DNA from 3 places in the Streptomyces sp. ActVer genome. Region 3 is predicted to be linked to each of the others. Evidence: riboswitches for the same ligand, from Rfam matches in the RefSeq annotation. Region 3 holds a riboswitch; each other region holds the start of a gene.
The links. A riboswitch is a leader RNA that binds a small molecule or an ion and turns the genes downstream of it on or off. The one in region 3 is predicted to bind cyclic di-AMP.

Region 1 (4,206 bases), on a different contig from region 3:
GGCCCGGGCCCGCCGACTTGACGTGGTGCGGTGACCGATACGCGGATTGTGGGGAAACGAGCGGCGAACCGGTGCTATGGGCTCCGCCGGGTTGTGGCGCGGGAGCTGCGCGGGGCCCGTGGGGCCGACGGGGCCCGCCTGTGCGTAGGGCAGGCGGGGCCGGGTGTGCGGGGCGGGGGGCGGTGTGCGGTGGTACGGAGCCGTTTGGCTAGTGTCCGGGCTCATGGACGTACTCATTCATGTCTTCGTCGCCCTGCACATCATCGGCATCGCATCCCTCCTCGGCGGCTTTCTCACGCAGATGAAGGCCATGAGTGACGGCACGGCCCGCTTCAGCCCCGCCATGCTCCACGGCGCGCTGACCATGCTGGTCACCGGCGCGATCCTGGTCGGCCTCAACCAGGCCGACGACCAGACCGTCAACAACGTCAAGATCGGCGTGAAGCTCGCCCTGCTGGTCGTGATCCTCGGCCTCGTGTACGTGAAACGGGACGAGGAGAAGGTCGAGAACAGCCTGTTCGGCCTGGTGGGCGGGCTGACCACGGCGAACATCTTCATCGCGGTGCTCTGGACCTGAGCGGGGACCCGAGTGGGCACCTGAGTGGAAACAGCTTCCTGTTTCCACTCAGGTCGACGAGAAGCGCCTCACGCCGGGCGCACCACGCTGTGGATCGGCATGTAGTAGATCGACTCCTCGCGGACGTACGCCCCCGGCTTGGGCGCGTGGATCATCATGCCGTCGCCGATGTAGATGCCGACGTGGCTGATGTCGTCGTAGAAGAAGACCAGGTCACCGGGCTGGGCGCTGTTCACGGAGACCGTCGTGCCGGCGTTGACCTGGTCCCAGGTGGTGCGCGGGAGGGTGACGCCGGCGGCCTTCCAGGCTGCCTGGGTGAGACCGGAGCAGTCGTACGAGCCGGGGCCGCTCGCGCCCCAGACGTACGGCTTGCCGATCTGGGCGCGGGCGAAGGCGAGCGCCTTGTCGGCCTTGGCGGTGTAGGTGGCGGAGCCGGAGCCGGAGCCGGAGGTCCCTGAGGTGCTCCCGGAGCCCGTGGAGGCCCCGGTGTCCTGCGCGGCCTCCTGGCGCCGCCGCTCGGCGTCGGCCGCCTGCTGCCGGGCCAGCTCGTCCGCCTTGCGCTGGGCCTCTTCCTGCTTCTGCCGCTCGATCGCGGCGAGCCGCGCCTTCTCCTCGACGGTCAGCTTCGAGAGGAGGTCGCGCGCCGCGGCGAGCTTCCGCTGGACGTCCGCCTTGGACGTCTTCAGTGAACTCTGCGTCCTGGTGAGCGTCTCCAGGCTCTCGGACGCCTCCCGCCGCTTCTCCGTCGTGGCGGTCTGCTGCGTCACGTAGTCGTCGACGGACTGCTTCTGGCGGCTGGTGAGCCGGTCCATCAGCTGGGTCTGGTCGAAGTAGTCCTGCGGGTTGTCCGCGAGGAGGAGGGAGGCGGTGTCGGGGGCGGCGGCCCCGGTGCGGTACTGCGCGGCGGCGAACGTACCGAGCTCCTCGCGCGCGTCGTTGAGCCTCTCCGTGCGGCGCGCCACGTCGTCGAGCAGGGTGTCGACACGCTTCTTCTGCTTGGTGGTCTTCTCCTTGGCCGCGTTGTACTTCTCGCTGGCCGTCTCCGCCTGGCGGTAGAGGTCGCCGACCTTCTTCTCGACTTCCTCCAGGCTCGGCCTGGGCTCCTCGGAGGGCGACGCGTTCGCCGTCTGGGAGAGGAGGGCCACCGAGGTCAGGGCCGCGGTGGCGAGGGCCGGAGTCCGTATGCCCACGGGACTGGGGGGCCGGGACCTGCGGTGTGGCGCCACGAGGGCGTCTCCTTCCGTCGTCCGCCTACCGAGTTAGCTGTCGGGTTCGGGCGGGTGCTCCGGAAGGTTTGCCCTACGGTCCGTTTCCCCGAAGGGAGTTGGACCGATTCACCCCAAGGTCGGTGGGTCCCCGGCTCCGTCGGCCACGAGGGCCTACCGGACTCGGCGGAGGCCGCTCGGCCCGGCGTGTTCGCCGGTGCGGGTCGTGCGGCCCACATAAAATTTAGCTAACTCGTGTGGCCCCTGTGAAGTTTGATGTGCGATATGCCCGATACATTTTCGTGACCTTAGCCTTGGGCTCGACTCGACCTGGTCAATTCGGATGGGTGTGGCCCGAGTTGTCCACTCGATGAAGTCCGGCCCGCTGGAGTGCCCCTTTGGGCAGTGCCCCTTTAGGGGCGCGGGGAACTGCGCGACAAGCCACAAGGAACCCGCACCCGCGATACGGCCCCCAGGGACTTCCGGTGAAGCCGCAGGTCGGCCACCTGATCGCGGACCGCTACAAGCCCCCACCGGAGGGTGACGGAACCCGAGGTGGGCGGCCACGGAAACCCGCACCCCCGCGGAGCGAGCCCGCGGAGTTTCAAGGGCGGCGGCACGCTGTCAGTGGGGGCGCCTAGACTCGGAGAGCGATGAGCAGCCTCTTTGATGACAGCTTCCTGGCGGACCTCAAGCCCTCACGGGCCCACGAGGAGGAGCCCCCGCCGCCGCCCGAGGACGAGGCGCCGGAGTCGGAGCCGGTTCCGGACGATTTGTTCGGCGGCCGCTTCGACGTGCCTCCGAGTCGGGACGGGTACTACCGCGACGGCGCGCCCCGGCCGCACGTGGACCCGGCCGCGCTCCTGGACGGGCTGAACGAGAACCAGCGCGCGGCGGTGGTCCACCACGGCTCGCCGCTGCTCATCGTGGCCGGCGCGGGCTCCGGCAAGACCCGTGTGCTCACGCACCGGATCGCCCACCTGCTGGGCGAGCGCAAGGTGCACCCGGGCCAGATCCTCGCGATCACCTTCACGAACAAGGCCGCGGGCGAGATGAAGGAGCGCGTCGAGCAGCTCGTCGGCCCCCGGGCCAACGCGATGTGGGTGATGACCTTCCACAGCGCGTGCGTACGGATCCTGCGGCGGGAGTCGAAGCAGCTCGGCTTCACCTCCTCCTTCTCGATCTACGACGCCGCCGACAGCAAGCGCCTCATGGCCCTGGTCTGCCGTGACCTGGACCTCGACCCCAAGCGCTTCCCGCCCAAGTCGTTCAGCGCCAAGATCTCGAACCTGAAGAACGAGCTGATCGACGAGGAGGACTTCGCCGCCCAGGCGGCTGGGGGCACCTCCCAGACGGAGTCTGGGGGAGGCTTCGAGAAGACCCTCGCCCAGGCCTACGCGATGTACCAGTTCCGCCTGCGCGAGGCGAACGCGCTGGACTTCGACGACCTGATCATGACGACGGTCAACCTCCTGCGCGCCTTCCCGGACGTCGCCGAGCACTACCGCCGCCGCTTCCGGCACGTCCTGGTCGACGAGTACCAGGACACGAACCACGCGCAGTACGCCCTCGTGCGCGAGCTCGTCGGTACCTCCGAGCACCCGGTCGACGTACCGCCGAGCGAGCACGACCTCCCGCCGGCCGAGCTGTGCGTGGTGGGCGACGCCGACCAGTCGATCTACGCCTTCCGCGGTGCGACCATCCGCAACATCCTCCAGTTCGAGGAGGACTACCCGAACGCGACGACGATCCTGCTGGAGCAGAACTACCGCTCGACGCAGACGATCCTCACCGCCGCCAACGCGGTCATCGAGCGCAACGAATCGCGCCGCCCCAAGAACCTGTGGACCAACGCGGGCGCGGGCGCCCAGATCACCGGCTATGTCGCCGACACCGAGCACGACGAGGCCCAGTTCGTCGCCGACGAGATCGACCGCCTCACGGACGCGGGCGACGCGAAGGCGGGCGACGTCGCCGTCTTCTACCGTACGAACGCGCAGTCCCGTGTCTTCGAAGAGGTCTTCATCCGCGTCGGCCTGCCCTACAAGGTCGTCGGCGGCGTCCGCTTCTACGAGCGCAAGGAGGTCCGGGACGTCCTCGCGTACCTGCGCGTGCTCGCGAACCCCGAGGACTCCGTACCGCTGCGCCGCATTCTCAATGTCCCCAAGCGCGGCATCGGCGACCGCGCCGAGGCGATGATCGACGCGCTCTCCCAGCGCGAGAAGATCAGCTTCCCGCAGGCGCTGCGCCGCGTCGACGAGGCGTACGGCATGGCGTCCCGCTCGACGAACGCAGTCAAGCGGTTCAACACGCTGATGGAGGACCTCCGCACGATCGTCGAGTCGGGCGCCGGCCCGGCGACGGTCCTGGAAGCGGTTCTCGAACGGACCGGCTACCTCGCCGAGTTGCAGGCCTCGACCGACC
Region 2 (4,206 bases), on a different contig from region 3:
AAGTCGCCCTCGGGCCGGCGGTCCGCGAGAAGCACCGCGAACCGGTCGGCCCAGCCGACGAACGCCCCGTCCGGGCCAAGGTCGCCGACGCCCTCGGTGAAGCTGTCCCCCACCGCCACGTACGACCCGATCACTGATCTGTTGTCATTCTTCGAATCGTCTGCCACATCGGGCCATGATTCACCTTCGGGTGTGAGCTACGCGACCGTAGGAAGGGGTTGACGGGCGGTGAGATAAGCCACTCGTCAAGTGTTGGTCAATCCCGGAATAAGGGGCTCGATCAGGCACGTTGTCGCAGCTCCCGCACCCGGAAGTCCGTGATCCTGAAGTGACTCCACACGGTCCGGAACGCGAAGTTGCCGCTCGTGTACGGCTCTTGGTCCACGAAGTCGAAGACGAGCCGTCCGTTGTCCCACCACTGGACCGTCGAGCCGTTCGAGACGATCCGGACACGGTTGGGTTCGTTCGCCGTGAGCAGCGGCTCGGTGTAGTCGAAGACGAGGGGTCGGACGCCCGCCTCACCGACGTAACGGCGCAGCCTGGTCGTGGTGTTGGTGTTGGCGCCGTATCCGGCGTAGTACGTCGTGAGGTGGTCGTACTCGTCGAGCGCGCCGCCCCGCTGCGTGGCGAAGAGGTCCTCCGGGGAGCGGACGTCCGTGGCGTTCCAGAAGTTGTTGAGGTCCGAGACCCGGTCGTTGGCGCCGCCCGCCGAGACCGGTGTGGCGGTGTACTCCAGGACGTACGGCCCTCGCAGCTTTCGCTTGAACCAGACCGTCGCGCCGCTCGGCACATCTATCTCCAGGACTCCCCGGGAGGCGGTGACACTGCCGCCGTCCTGCAGTTCCGTCACCCACTGGCCGAGGCCGTGCCGGAAGTCGTCGCGGGCGATGAGCCGCCCCGGACGGTGCCGGGCTGCCGCGCTCGCCGTCTGCGTGGGGACGAGCGCAGCGGGTGCGGCACCGGTGGCCAGGGCTCCGAATGCTCTGCGTGTGGTCGTCATGAAGACCTCCAAGGCATGAAAGGCGCATAGAAAGCGCTTGCGGAGATCACTGTGTCCCGGCTTCCGCACCCCTGTCGACACATCGCCCGGCCATGCCACAGAACCGAAACACCGAAGGCCGGACCCCGGGGATCACAGGGTCCGGCCTTCGGAGACGAGCGGAGTGGTACGCCGTGCGGGCGTGCCTGGCGTCGGGTCAGACGGAGACGCCCTTGCCACGCAGGTACGCCAGCGGGTCCACGTCCGAGCCGTAGTCGGGGGTGGTGCGGATCTCGAAGTGCAGGTGCGGGCCGGTGACGTTGCCCGTCGCGCCGGAGAGGCCGACCTGCTGACCCTCGGACACGGTCTGTCCGGCCGAGACGGAGAGGGAGGACTGGTGGGCGTACTGGGCGTAGCGGCCGTCGTCGAGCTTGATGACGACCTGGTTGCCGTACGCGCCGGCCCAGCCGGCCGAGACGACCGTGCCCGCGCCGACGGACTTGAGGGACGTGCCGGTCGGGACCACGAAGTCGACGCCGGTGTGGTAACCGCTGGACCACATGCTGCCCGACATCTTGTACGGGGTGCCGACGCCCGCGCCCGCGACCGGCAGCGTGAAGCCGGCGGCACTGGCTTCGGACGCGGCCTTGGGAGCCGCAGCCTTGGGAGCCGCAGCCTTCTTCGCGGACGACTCGGTGGCCTTGGAGGCACCGGAGTCGGAGCCGGAGTCCGAGGAGGCGGCGGCCTTGCCGATCGACAGCTTCAGGCCCGGGTGGATCAGCGCCGGGTCACCGCCGATCGCCTTGCGGTTGTCCTCGTACAGCTTCTTCCAGCCACCGCTGACGTCCTGTGTGTCGGCGATCTTCGACAGGGAGTCGCCCGCACGCACGGAATAGGTCTTGGCCGCGGCCTTCTTCGCCTCGGCCTTCTTCGCCTCGGCCTTCTTGTCGGCGGCGGCAGGCGCCGATTCGGCGGCCTTACTCGCGACATTCGAGACGCTCGCCACGGAATCGGCGGCGGACTGCGGAGTCGCGGCGTGCGCTCCGGTCGCACCGAGCAGCGGAAGGGCCAGCGCGGCGCCACCGGTTCCGGCGACGGCTATGGAGCGGGTGAAACGCTGGGACTTGGGACGGCGGTGCTTACCCTTCGCGGGCATGACGAATTCCTCTCCGGCGCCTGCGAGGTGAGCTGTCGGGTGCGAGCTGGAGATGCCCGGCCGTGTTTGCGCACGACTTAACCCCTAGCCGTTCCGGAGACCGGAACAGGCGTTCTACCTGTGGGTCCCCCGCTCCTGCCGTGTACGGGTGGGTGAGCGGATTCCGGGCGGCGGCAGGATTGGGCGTCCGTCCGGATTGATGGCGAACGTAAGCGACATGAAGACGCAGGAACAACCTTTGGGGTTTCCTGTGTGCCCCGTTCTCTTGATCCCTGACCGAAATGACGGTCACGCTGCGTAAATCAGGGATCTTCCCCCTTTGTTAAATCCCTGAAAACGCAGCCGAATTACGTGAACATGGCGACAGCGGACCGTCACGAATATGACGCTGCTCACGGAGTGCCGTTCCAGGAGCCTTTATTCCAGAGCGAGTTGGAACTAAGGCTCCATTACGGACACAACAGTCACATGCGACGCAGGCGGAAAACTGCCGCATCAAGGTCACCGTGCAGCCCCGTCCGCAACCCGTGATGCAACAGCACCGCACCTCGGTGGACTTCGCCCGTTTCGAGGCATTCGTACACCGCTGTCGGGTCGAGCCCCCGCAGCCGCACCGGAGCGACCGGCTCACCGTAGTGCTGGGCCTGGAGCCAGGCGAGGACCACGACCTCGCCGTCACGCGAGTACTGCACGGCGCTCAGTCCGCCCTCCGGCGCCCGCAGCCGGTGGAGGTCCCCGCCCTGCACGACGGGCCGGATCTCCTTGTAGAGCTCCACCCACGTCCGCGCCTCGGCCAGTTCCTCGTCGCTCCACCGGGTCAGGTCGCCGCCGACACCGAGCACTCCGGCCATCGCGCTCACGAAGCGGAAGCGCAACGAACTGACGCGGCCGTTGAGCTGGACGTTCGGGCTGTCGGTGACCCAGGCCGCCATGGTCCGCGCGGGATGCACCTGAGTGAAGCCGTGCTGGATGGCGAGCCGGTCGAGCGGGTCGGTGTTGTCCGAGGTCCACACCTGGTCCGTACGCGCCATGATCCCGAGGTCGATACGGCCGCCGCCGCCCGAGCAGGACTCGAAGGCGACGCCCGGGTGGGCCTCCCTCAGCCGGTCCAGGAGGCGGTACAGGGCGTGCACATGGTCCACCCAGAGCCGCTGCGGGTAGGCCTCGCCGGGCCACCCCGCGTCGGTGAAGCAGCGGTTGAAGTCCCACTTCACATAGTCGATCGGCGCACTGGAGAGCAGCATGTCGAGCTGCTCCCAGAGGTACTCCTGGACGTCCTCGCGGGCGAGGTTCAATACGAGCTGATTGCGCAGCTCCGACCTCTTTCGTCCCGGTTGGAACTGCACCCAGTCGGGGTGCGCGCGATACAGCTCGCTGTCCGGGTTGACCATCTCGGGCTCGACCCAGATCCCGAACTGCATCCCCAGCGCGTGCACCTCGTCGGCGAGGGGCTTGAGGCCCGCCGGGAAGCGGTCGGGGTTGGGCGTCCAGTCGCCGAGCCCGGCCCGGTCACTGGTGCGCGCCCCGAACCAGCCGTCGTCGACCACGAACAGCTCGACCCCCATGGCGGCGGCCCGCCGCGCGAGCGCCCCCTGCTGTTCCTCGGAGATGTCGAACTCCGTGGCCTCCCAGGAGTTGTAGAGCACCGGCCGGTGCTCGTCCGCGTCCGGGATCACATAGGCGCGCTGGTAGGCGTGCCAGGCACGGCTCGCGCCGCCGAATCCGCCGTCGCTCCACAGCCCCGCGAAGACGGGTGTGACGAAGCTCTCCCCCGGCTCCAGCCGCAGCAGCCCCGAGTCGTCGTACCCGACCCCGCCGGTGATCTGCACGCGCGCGTCCGGGAGTTGGGCCACGGCGATCCGCCAGGTGCCCGACCAGGCGAGGGCGCACCCGTAGACCTCGCCCCGCTCCTCGGTGGCCGCTCCGTCGGGGTCCAGGGCGACCCAGGGCAGGTGCTGGTGCGAGGTGTGCCCGCGCCGGCTGCCGATGACCTTCTCACCGTAGGTGAGTTCGGAGCGTACGAGCCGGGACTCGGCCGCCCACCGCCCGTGCAGCTGGGACAGCCGCCAGC
Region 3 (4,206 bases):
CCACCGCAAGCGCGAGGAACTGACGGAGGCGCCCGCGCCGGGCGAGGACCTCCTCTCCGGTCTCATCAGGGCCTCCGACCACGGCGAGCACCTCACCGAGAACGAGGCCGCCGCGATGGCCTTCATCCTCCTGTTCGCCGGTTTCGAGACGACCGTGAACCTGATCGGCAACGGCACGTACGCGCTGCTCACCCACCCCGAGCAGCGGCAGCGGCTCCAGGACTCCCTCGCGGCCGGCCGTACGGACCTTCTCGCGACCGGAGTCGAGGAACTGCTCCGCTACGACGGACCCGTGGAACTGGCCACGTGGCGGTTCGCCACCGAGCCGCTGAGCATCGGCGGGCAGGACATCGCCGCAGGCGACCCCGTACTCGTCGTGCTCGCCGCCGCCGACCGCGACCCCGCCCGGTTCGACCAGCCCGACACCCTGGACCTCTCCCGCCGTGACAACCAACACCTCGGTTACGGCCACGGCATCCATTACTGCCTCGGCGCACCCCTCGCCCGGCTGGAGGGCCAGACCGCGCTGGCCACGCTCCTCACGCGCCTCCCCGACCTGCAACTCGCGGGCGATTCCGCCGATTTGCGATGGCGCGGAGGGCTCATCATGCGCGGATTGCGCACGCTTCCGGTGGAGTTCGCCCCTTCCGGGAAGGTGCGTACGGACTAGCGGGCAGCTAGCAGACGGAGTCGACGGAACATGAGACTCCGTCAAGTTGTGATCTTCACGTTATCTGCGCTGCATCGACTTGTGACAAGAGTTCGACTGCCTATACGTTCACCCATCAATGCGGCCGGTCCCACCTGCCGCAGCAGTCACAAGCGCAGTCGTCGGCTGTGCGCTGTGCGCACTCCTTGCTGTCACGCGAAAGGCAACCGCATGCTCTCCGGGAACGGTCGTCACCGTCGCCCCCGTCAGGCTCCGGCTCTCCTCGTCGCGGCGGGCGTGACCGGGTCGGCCATCGCGATCCCTCTGCTCGGTGCGACCGGCGCGAGCGCCGCAAGCGGAACCACCTGGGACGCGGTCGCGGAGTGCGAGAGCGGCGGCTCGTGGAGCGCGAACTCCGGCAACGGGTACTACGGCGGCCTCCAGATGACCCAGGAGACCTGGGAGGACAACGGCGGCCTCGACTACGCGCCGAGCGCCGACCAGGCCAGCCGCTCGCAGCAGATAGCCGTCGCCGAGAAGATCCTCGCGAAGCAGGGCACGAGCGCCTGGGCGACCTGCGGTCTCGTCGCGGGTCTGACGCAGAACTCCGGCTCGGCCGACGTCGACACGGGGGTCGCGGACGACTCGCCGACCCCGTTGTCCGGCTTGGGTATGGGGGACAACAGCAACGGGACCAAGTCCGACACATCTGGTTCATCCGGTTCGTCCGACTCGTCCAGCGGTAGCGGCGACAGCGCCGACTCACAGGATTCCGACAGCTCCTCCACGGATGCCACCGCAAAGAGTGACGACCCGGACAAGTCGTCCCAGAGGGGGGAGGCTTCGGCCGAGGGTTCCGGAACGGAAGACACCGGCTCCGGCCGTCACCGAGGCGACGGTGCCGACGAGGGCGCCACCGACTCCCGCGCGGACGACTCCGCCGGCCGGCACGCCTCGCGCAGCGACAGTGAGTCGCGCGTCGCCGCCGAGGGCTCGTACGCCGTGCGTTCCGGCGACAGTCTCTGGGGGATCGCCGACTCCCTTGGCGTCGAGGGTGGATGGCGGGCGCTCTACGCCGAGAACAAGGAAGCCATCGGCGACGACCCGGACTTCATCATCCCCGGTCAGAGCCTCGATGTGGACGGCCTGCAGACGGCGGACAAGTAGCGTCCGCGCGATGTGCCATGTGGTCATCAAGGCGTCGAATCGGGCGAAAAACAGCGGCAGTTCGCACTGAATGTCCGATTTGGTGAAAGTGAGACATGGATCTCAAGAGCCTGATCGTCTTTGAAATTCGGCGGATCGCGTGTCTACGGTCGTGACCGCTCGCCACTGGTGAGCCCCGACGGTCGCAACGCCGAATCCTGCCAGCGGCCGTACGGGAACAGTCGTCGCGTCAAGCGCCGTAGGCAGGAGCGGGGGACCCAAGGTAAGTGCCGGACCCGGTCGTTGAGGCCAGGTACGGCTTGGGGTTAAGCCGCGTGACAGCAGTGTCGCGCGGCCGGGCAACTCACTCGGCCCGAACCCGACAGCTCACCTCGCAGGCGTCGGTGAGGGGATCACTTCATGCTGCTTTCCGGCAAGGGCAAGCACCGCCGCCCGTCCAAGGCCACCCGTATCGCCACGCTCGCCGGTGTCACCACCGCGGCCGTCGCCGTCCCGCTGATGGGCGCCACGGGAGCCTCCGCCGCCACCACCTCCGAGTGGGACGCCGTCGCCCAGTGCGAGTCCGGCGGCGACTGGTCGATCAACACCGGCAACGGCTACTACGGCGGCCTGCAGTTCTCGGCCTCCACCTGGGCCGCGTACGGCGGCTCGGCGTACGCCTCCACCGCCAACCAGGCCTCCAAGTCCCAGCAGATAGCCATCGCCGAGAAGGTCCTCGCGGGCCAGGGCAAGGGTGCCTGGCCGAGCTGTGGCGTGGGTCTGTCCGGCGCCTCGACCGGTGGTGCCCCGGCTCCCTCGAACTCGGGCAACTCCGGCCAGAGCACCTCGCAGTCGCAGCAGCAGAGCACCAAGTCCTCCGAGGAGCGCGCCTCGCGTTCCCAGGAGCGCTCGACCGCGAAGAAGACCGTCGAGACCCCGACCGGCAAGAAGGTCAAGAAGGGCGACGGCGAGTACAAGGTCGTCAAGGGTGACACCCTCAGCGAGATCGCCGAGAAGAAGAACGTCAAGGGTGGCTGGGCGAAGCTGTACAAGCTGAACGACGACATCGTCGACGACGCCGACTTCATCTTCCCGGGCCAGCAGCTGCACCTCAGCTGACACCCGTCGGCCGCGACCCCCACTTCGATCGTCCGGATGTCACGTCCCGGCCGAGGCCCTGGCCGCTCAGCCTCGGCGGGATCTCCGGATCGGCCGGATCCCCGGCCCACGATCGAATCGCGGCTGAACCACAGCGCCCTCACATCCGTGTCCCCCATAGTGGAGGCCTCGTGAGGGCCACCCCCGTCCCCCACGGGCTCCCCGCTCCGGTGCGTGTTCCCCCGTACGCACCGGAGCGGGGCTTTTTCTTTCCCGCGCTTCCCCCTCGCTTCCCCCTCGCTTTGTTCCGTTCGGAAACAATTTACTCTCGGTTCTGTCCAGGAGGCGGTCGAGGGCTGGCCGATCCCCGGCAGCCGGTTAGGCTCATGCCGCGGGGCCACCACAGGTCCGCGCCCAACCGGGCCTTCGGCCCGGAACAGCTTGCGTCACATCCCATAAGGAGATGCTCGTGCCGTCCATCGACGTCGTCGTAGCCCGGGAAATCCTGGACTCCCGAGGCAACCCCACGGTCGAGGTCGAGGTCGGCCTCGACGACGGCAGCACGGGTCGTGCCGCCGTTCCGTCCGGCGCCTCCACCGGTGCCTTCGAGGCTGTTGAGCTCCGTGACGGAGACCCCAACCGCTACCTCGGCAAGGGTGTCGAGAAGGCCGTCCTCGCCGTCATCGAGCAGCTCGGCCCGGAGCTCGTCGGCTACGACGCCACCGAGCAGCGCCTCATCGACCAGGCCATGATCGACCTGGACGCCACCGACAACAAGGGCTCGCTCGGCGCCAACGCCATCCTCGGCGTCTCGCTCGCCGTCGCCCACGCCGCGTCCGAGGCGTCCGACCTCCCCCTCTTCCGCTACCTGGGCGGACCGAACGCGCACCTGCTGCCGGTCCCGATGATGAACATCCTCAACGGTGGGTCGCACGCCGACTCCAACGTCGACATCCAGGAGTTCATGATCGCCCCGATCGGCGCGGAGTCCTTCTCCGAGGCCGTGCGCTGGGGCGCCGAGGTCTACCACACCCTCAAGAAGGTGCTGAAGAGCCGCGGTCTGTCCACCGGCCTCGGCGACGAGGGCGGCTTCGCCCCGAACCTCGGCTCCAACCGCGAGGCCCTGGACCTGATCCTCGACGCGATCAAGGAGGCCGGTTACATCCCCGGCCAGCAGGTCGCCCTCGCGCTCGACGTCGCCGCCTCCGAGTTCTACAAGGACGGCAAGTACCTCTTCGAGGGCAAGGAGCGCTCAGCCGCCGAGATGACGGAGTACTACGAGGAGCTCGTCGCGGCCTACCCGCTCGTCTCCA

Region 1: linked by a shared signal. The riboswitch ahead of O3Q52_RS24775 (C40 family peptidase) and the one ahead of O3Q52_RS38175 (transglycosylase family protein) in region 3 are both predicted to bind cyclic di-AMP.
Region 2: linked by a shared signal. The riboswitch ahead of O3Q52_RS18335 (LysM peptidoglycan-binding domain-containing M23 family metallopeptidase) and the one ahead of O3Q52_RS38175 (transglycosylase family protein) in region 3 are both predicted to bind cyclic di-AMP.

The regions. Positions count from the first base shown of each region.
Region 1 covers NZ_JAPWHT010000156.1:10,286-14,491, forward strand. The annotation lists gene O3Q52_RS24770 (hypothetical protein) at 224-577, shown strand; gene O3Q52_RS24775 (C40 family peptidase) at 646-1,803, opposite strand; cyclic di-AMP (ydaO/yuaA leader) riboswitch at 1,810-1,981, opposite strand; gene pcrA (DNA helicase PcrA) at 2,436-4,206, shown strand, end outside.
Region 2 covers NZ_JAPWHT010000099.1:22,723-26,928, reverse strand. The annotation lists partial or broken gene O3Q52_RS18345 (SGNH/GDSL hydrolase family protein) at 1-134, opposite strand, end outside; gene O3Q52_RS18340 (DUF6250 domain-containing protein) at 281-1,000, opposite strand; gene O3Q52_RS18335 (LysM peptidoglycan-binding domain-containing M23 family metallopeptidase) at 1,197-2,135, opposite strand; cyclic di-AMP (ydaO/yuaA leader) riboswitch at 2,140-2,304, opposite strand; gene O3Q52_RS18330 (alpha-galactosidase) at 2,600-4,206, opposite strand, start outside.
Region 3 covers NZ_JAPWHT010000339.1:5,449-9,654, forward strand. The annotation lists gene O3Q52_RS38165 (cytochrome P450) at 1-670, shown strand, start outside; gene O3Q52_RS38170 (transglycosylase family protein) at 881-1,816, shown strand; cyclic di-AMP (ydaO/yuaA leader) riboswitch at 2,041-2,211, shown strand; gene O3Q52_RS38175 (transglycosylase family protein) at 2,216-2,914, shown strand; gene eno (phosphopyruvate hydratase) at 3,363-4,206, shown strand, end outside.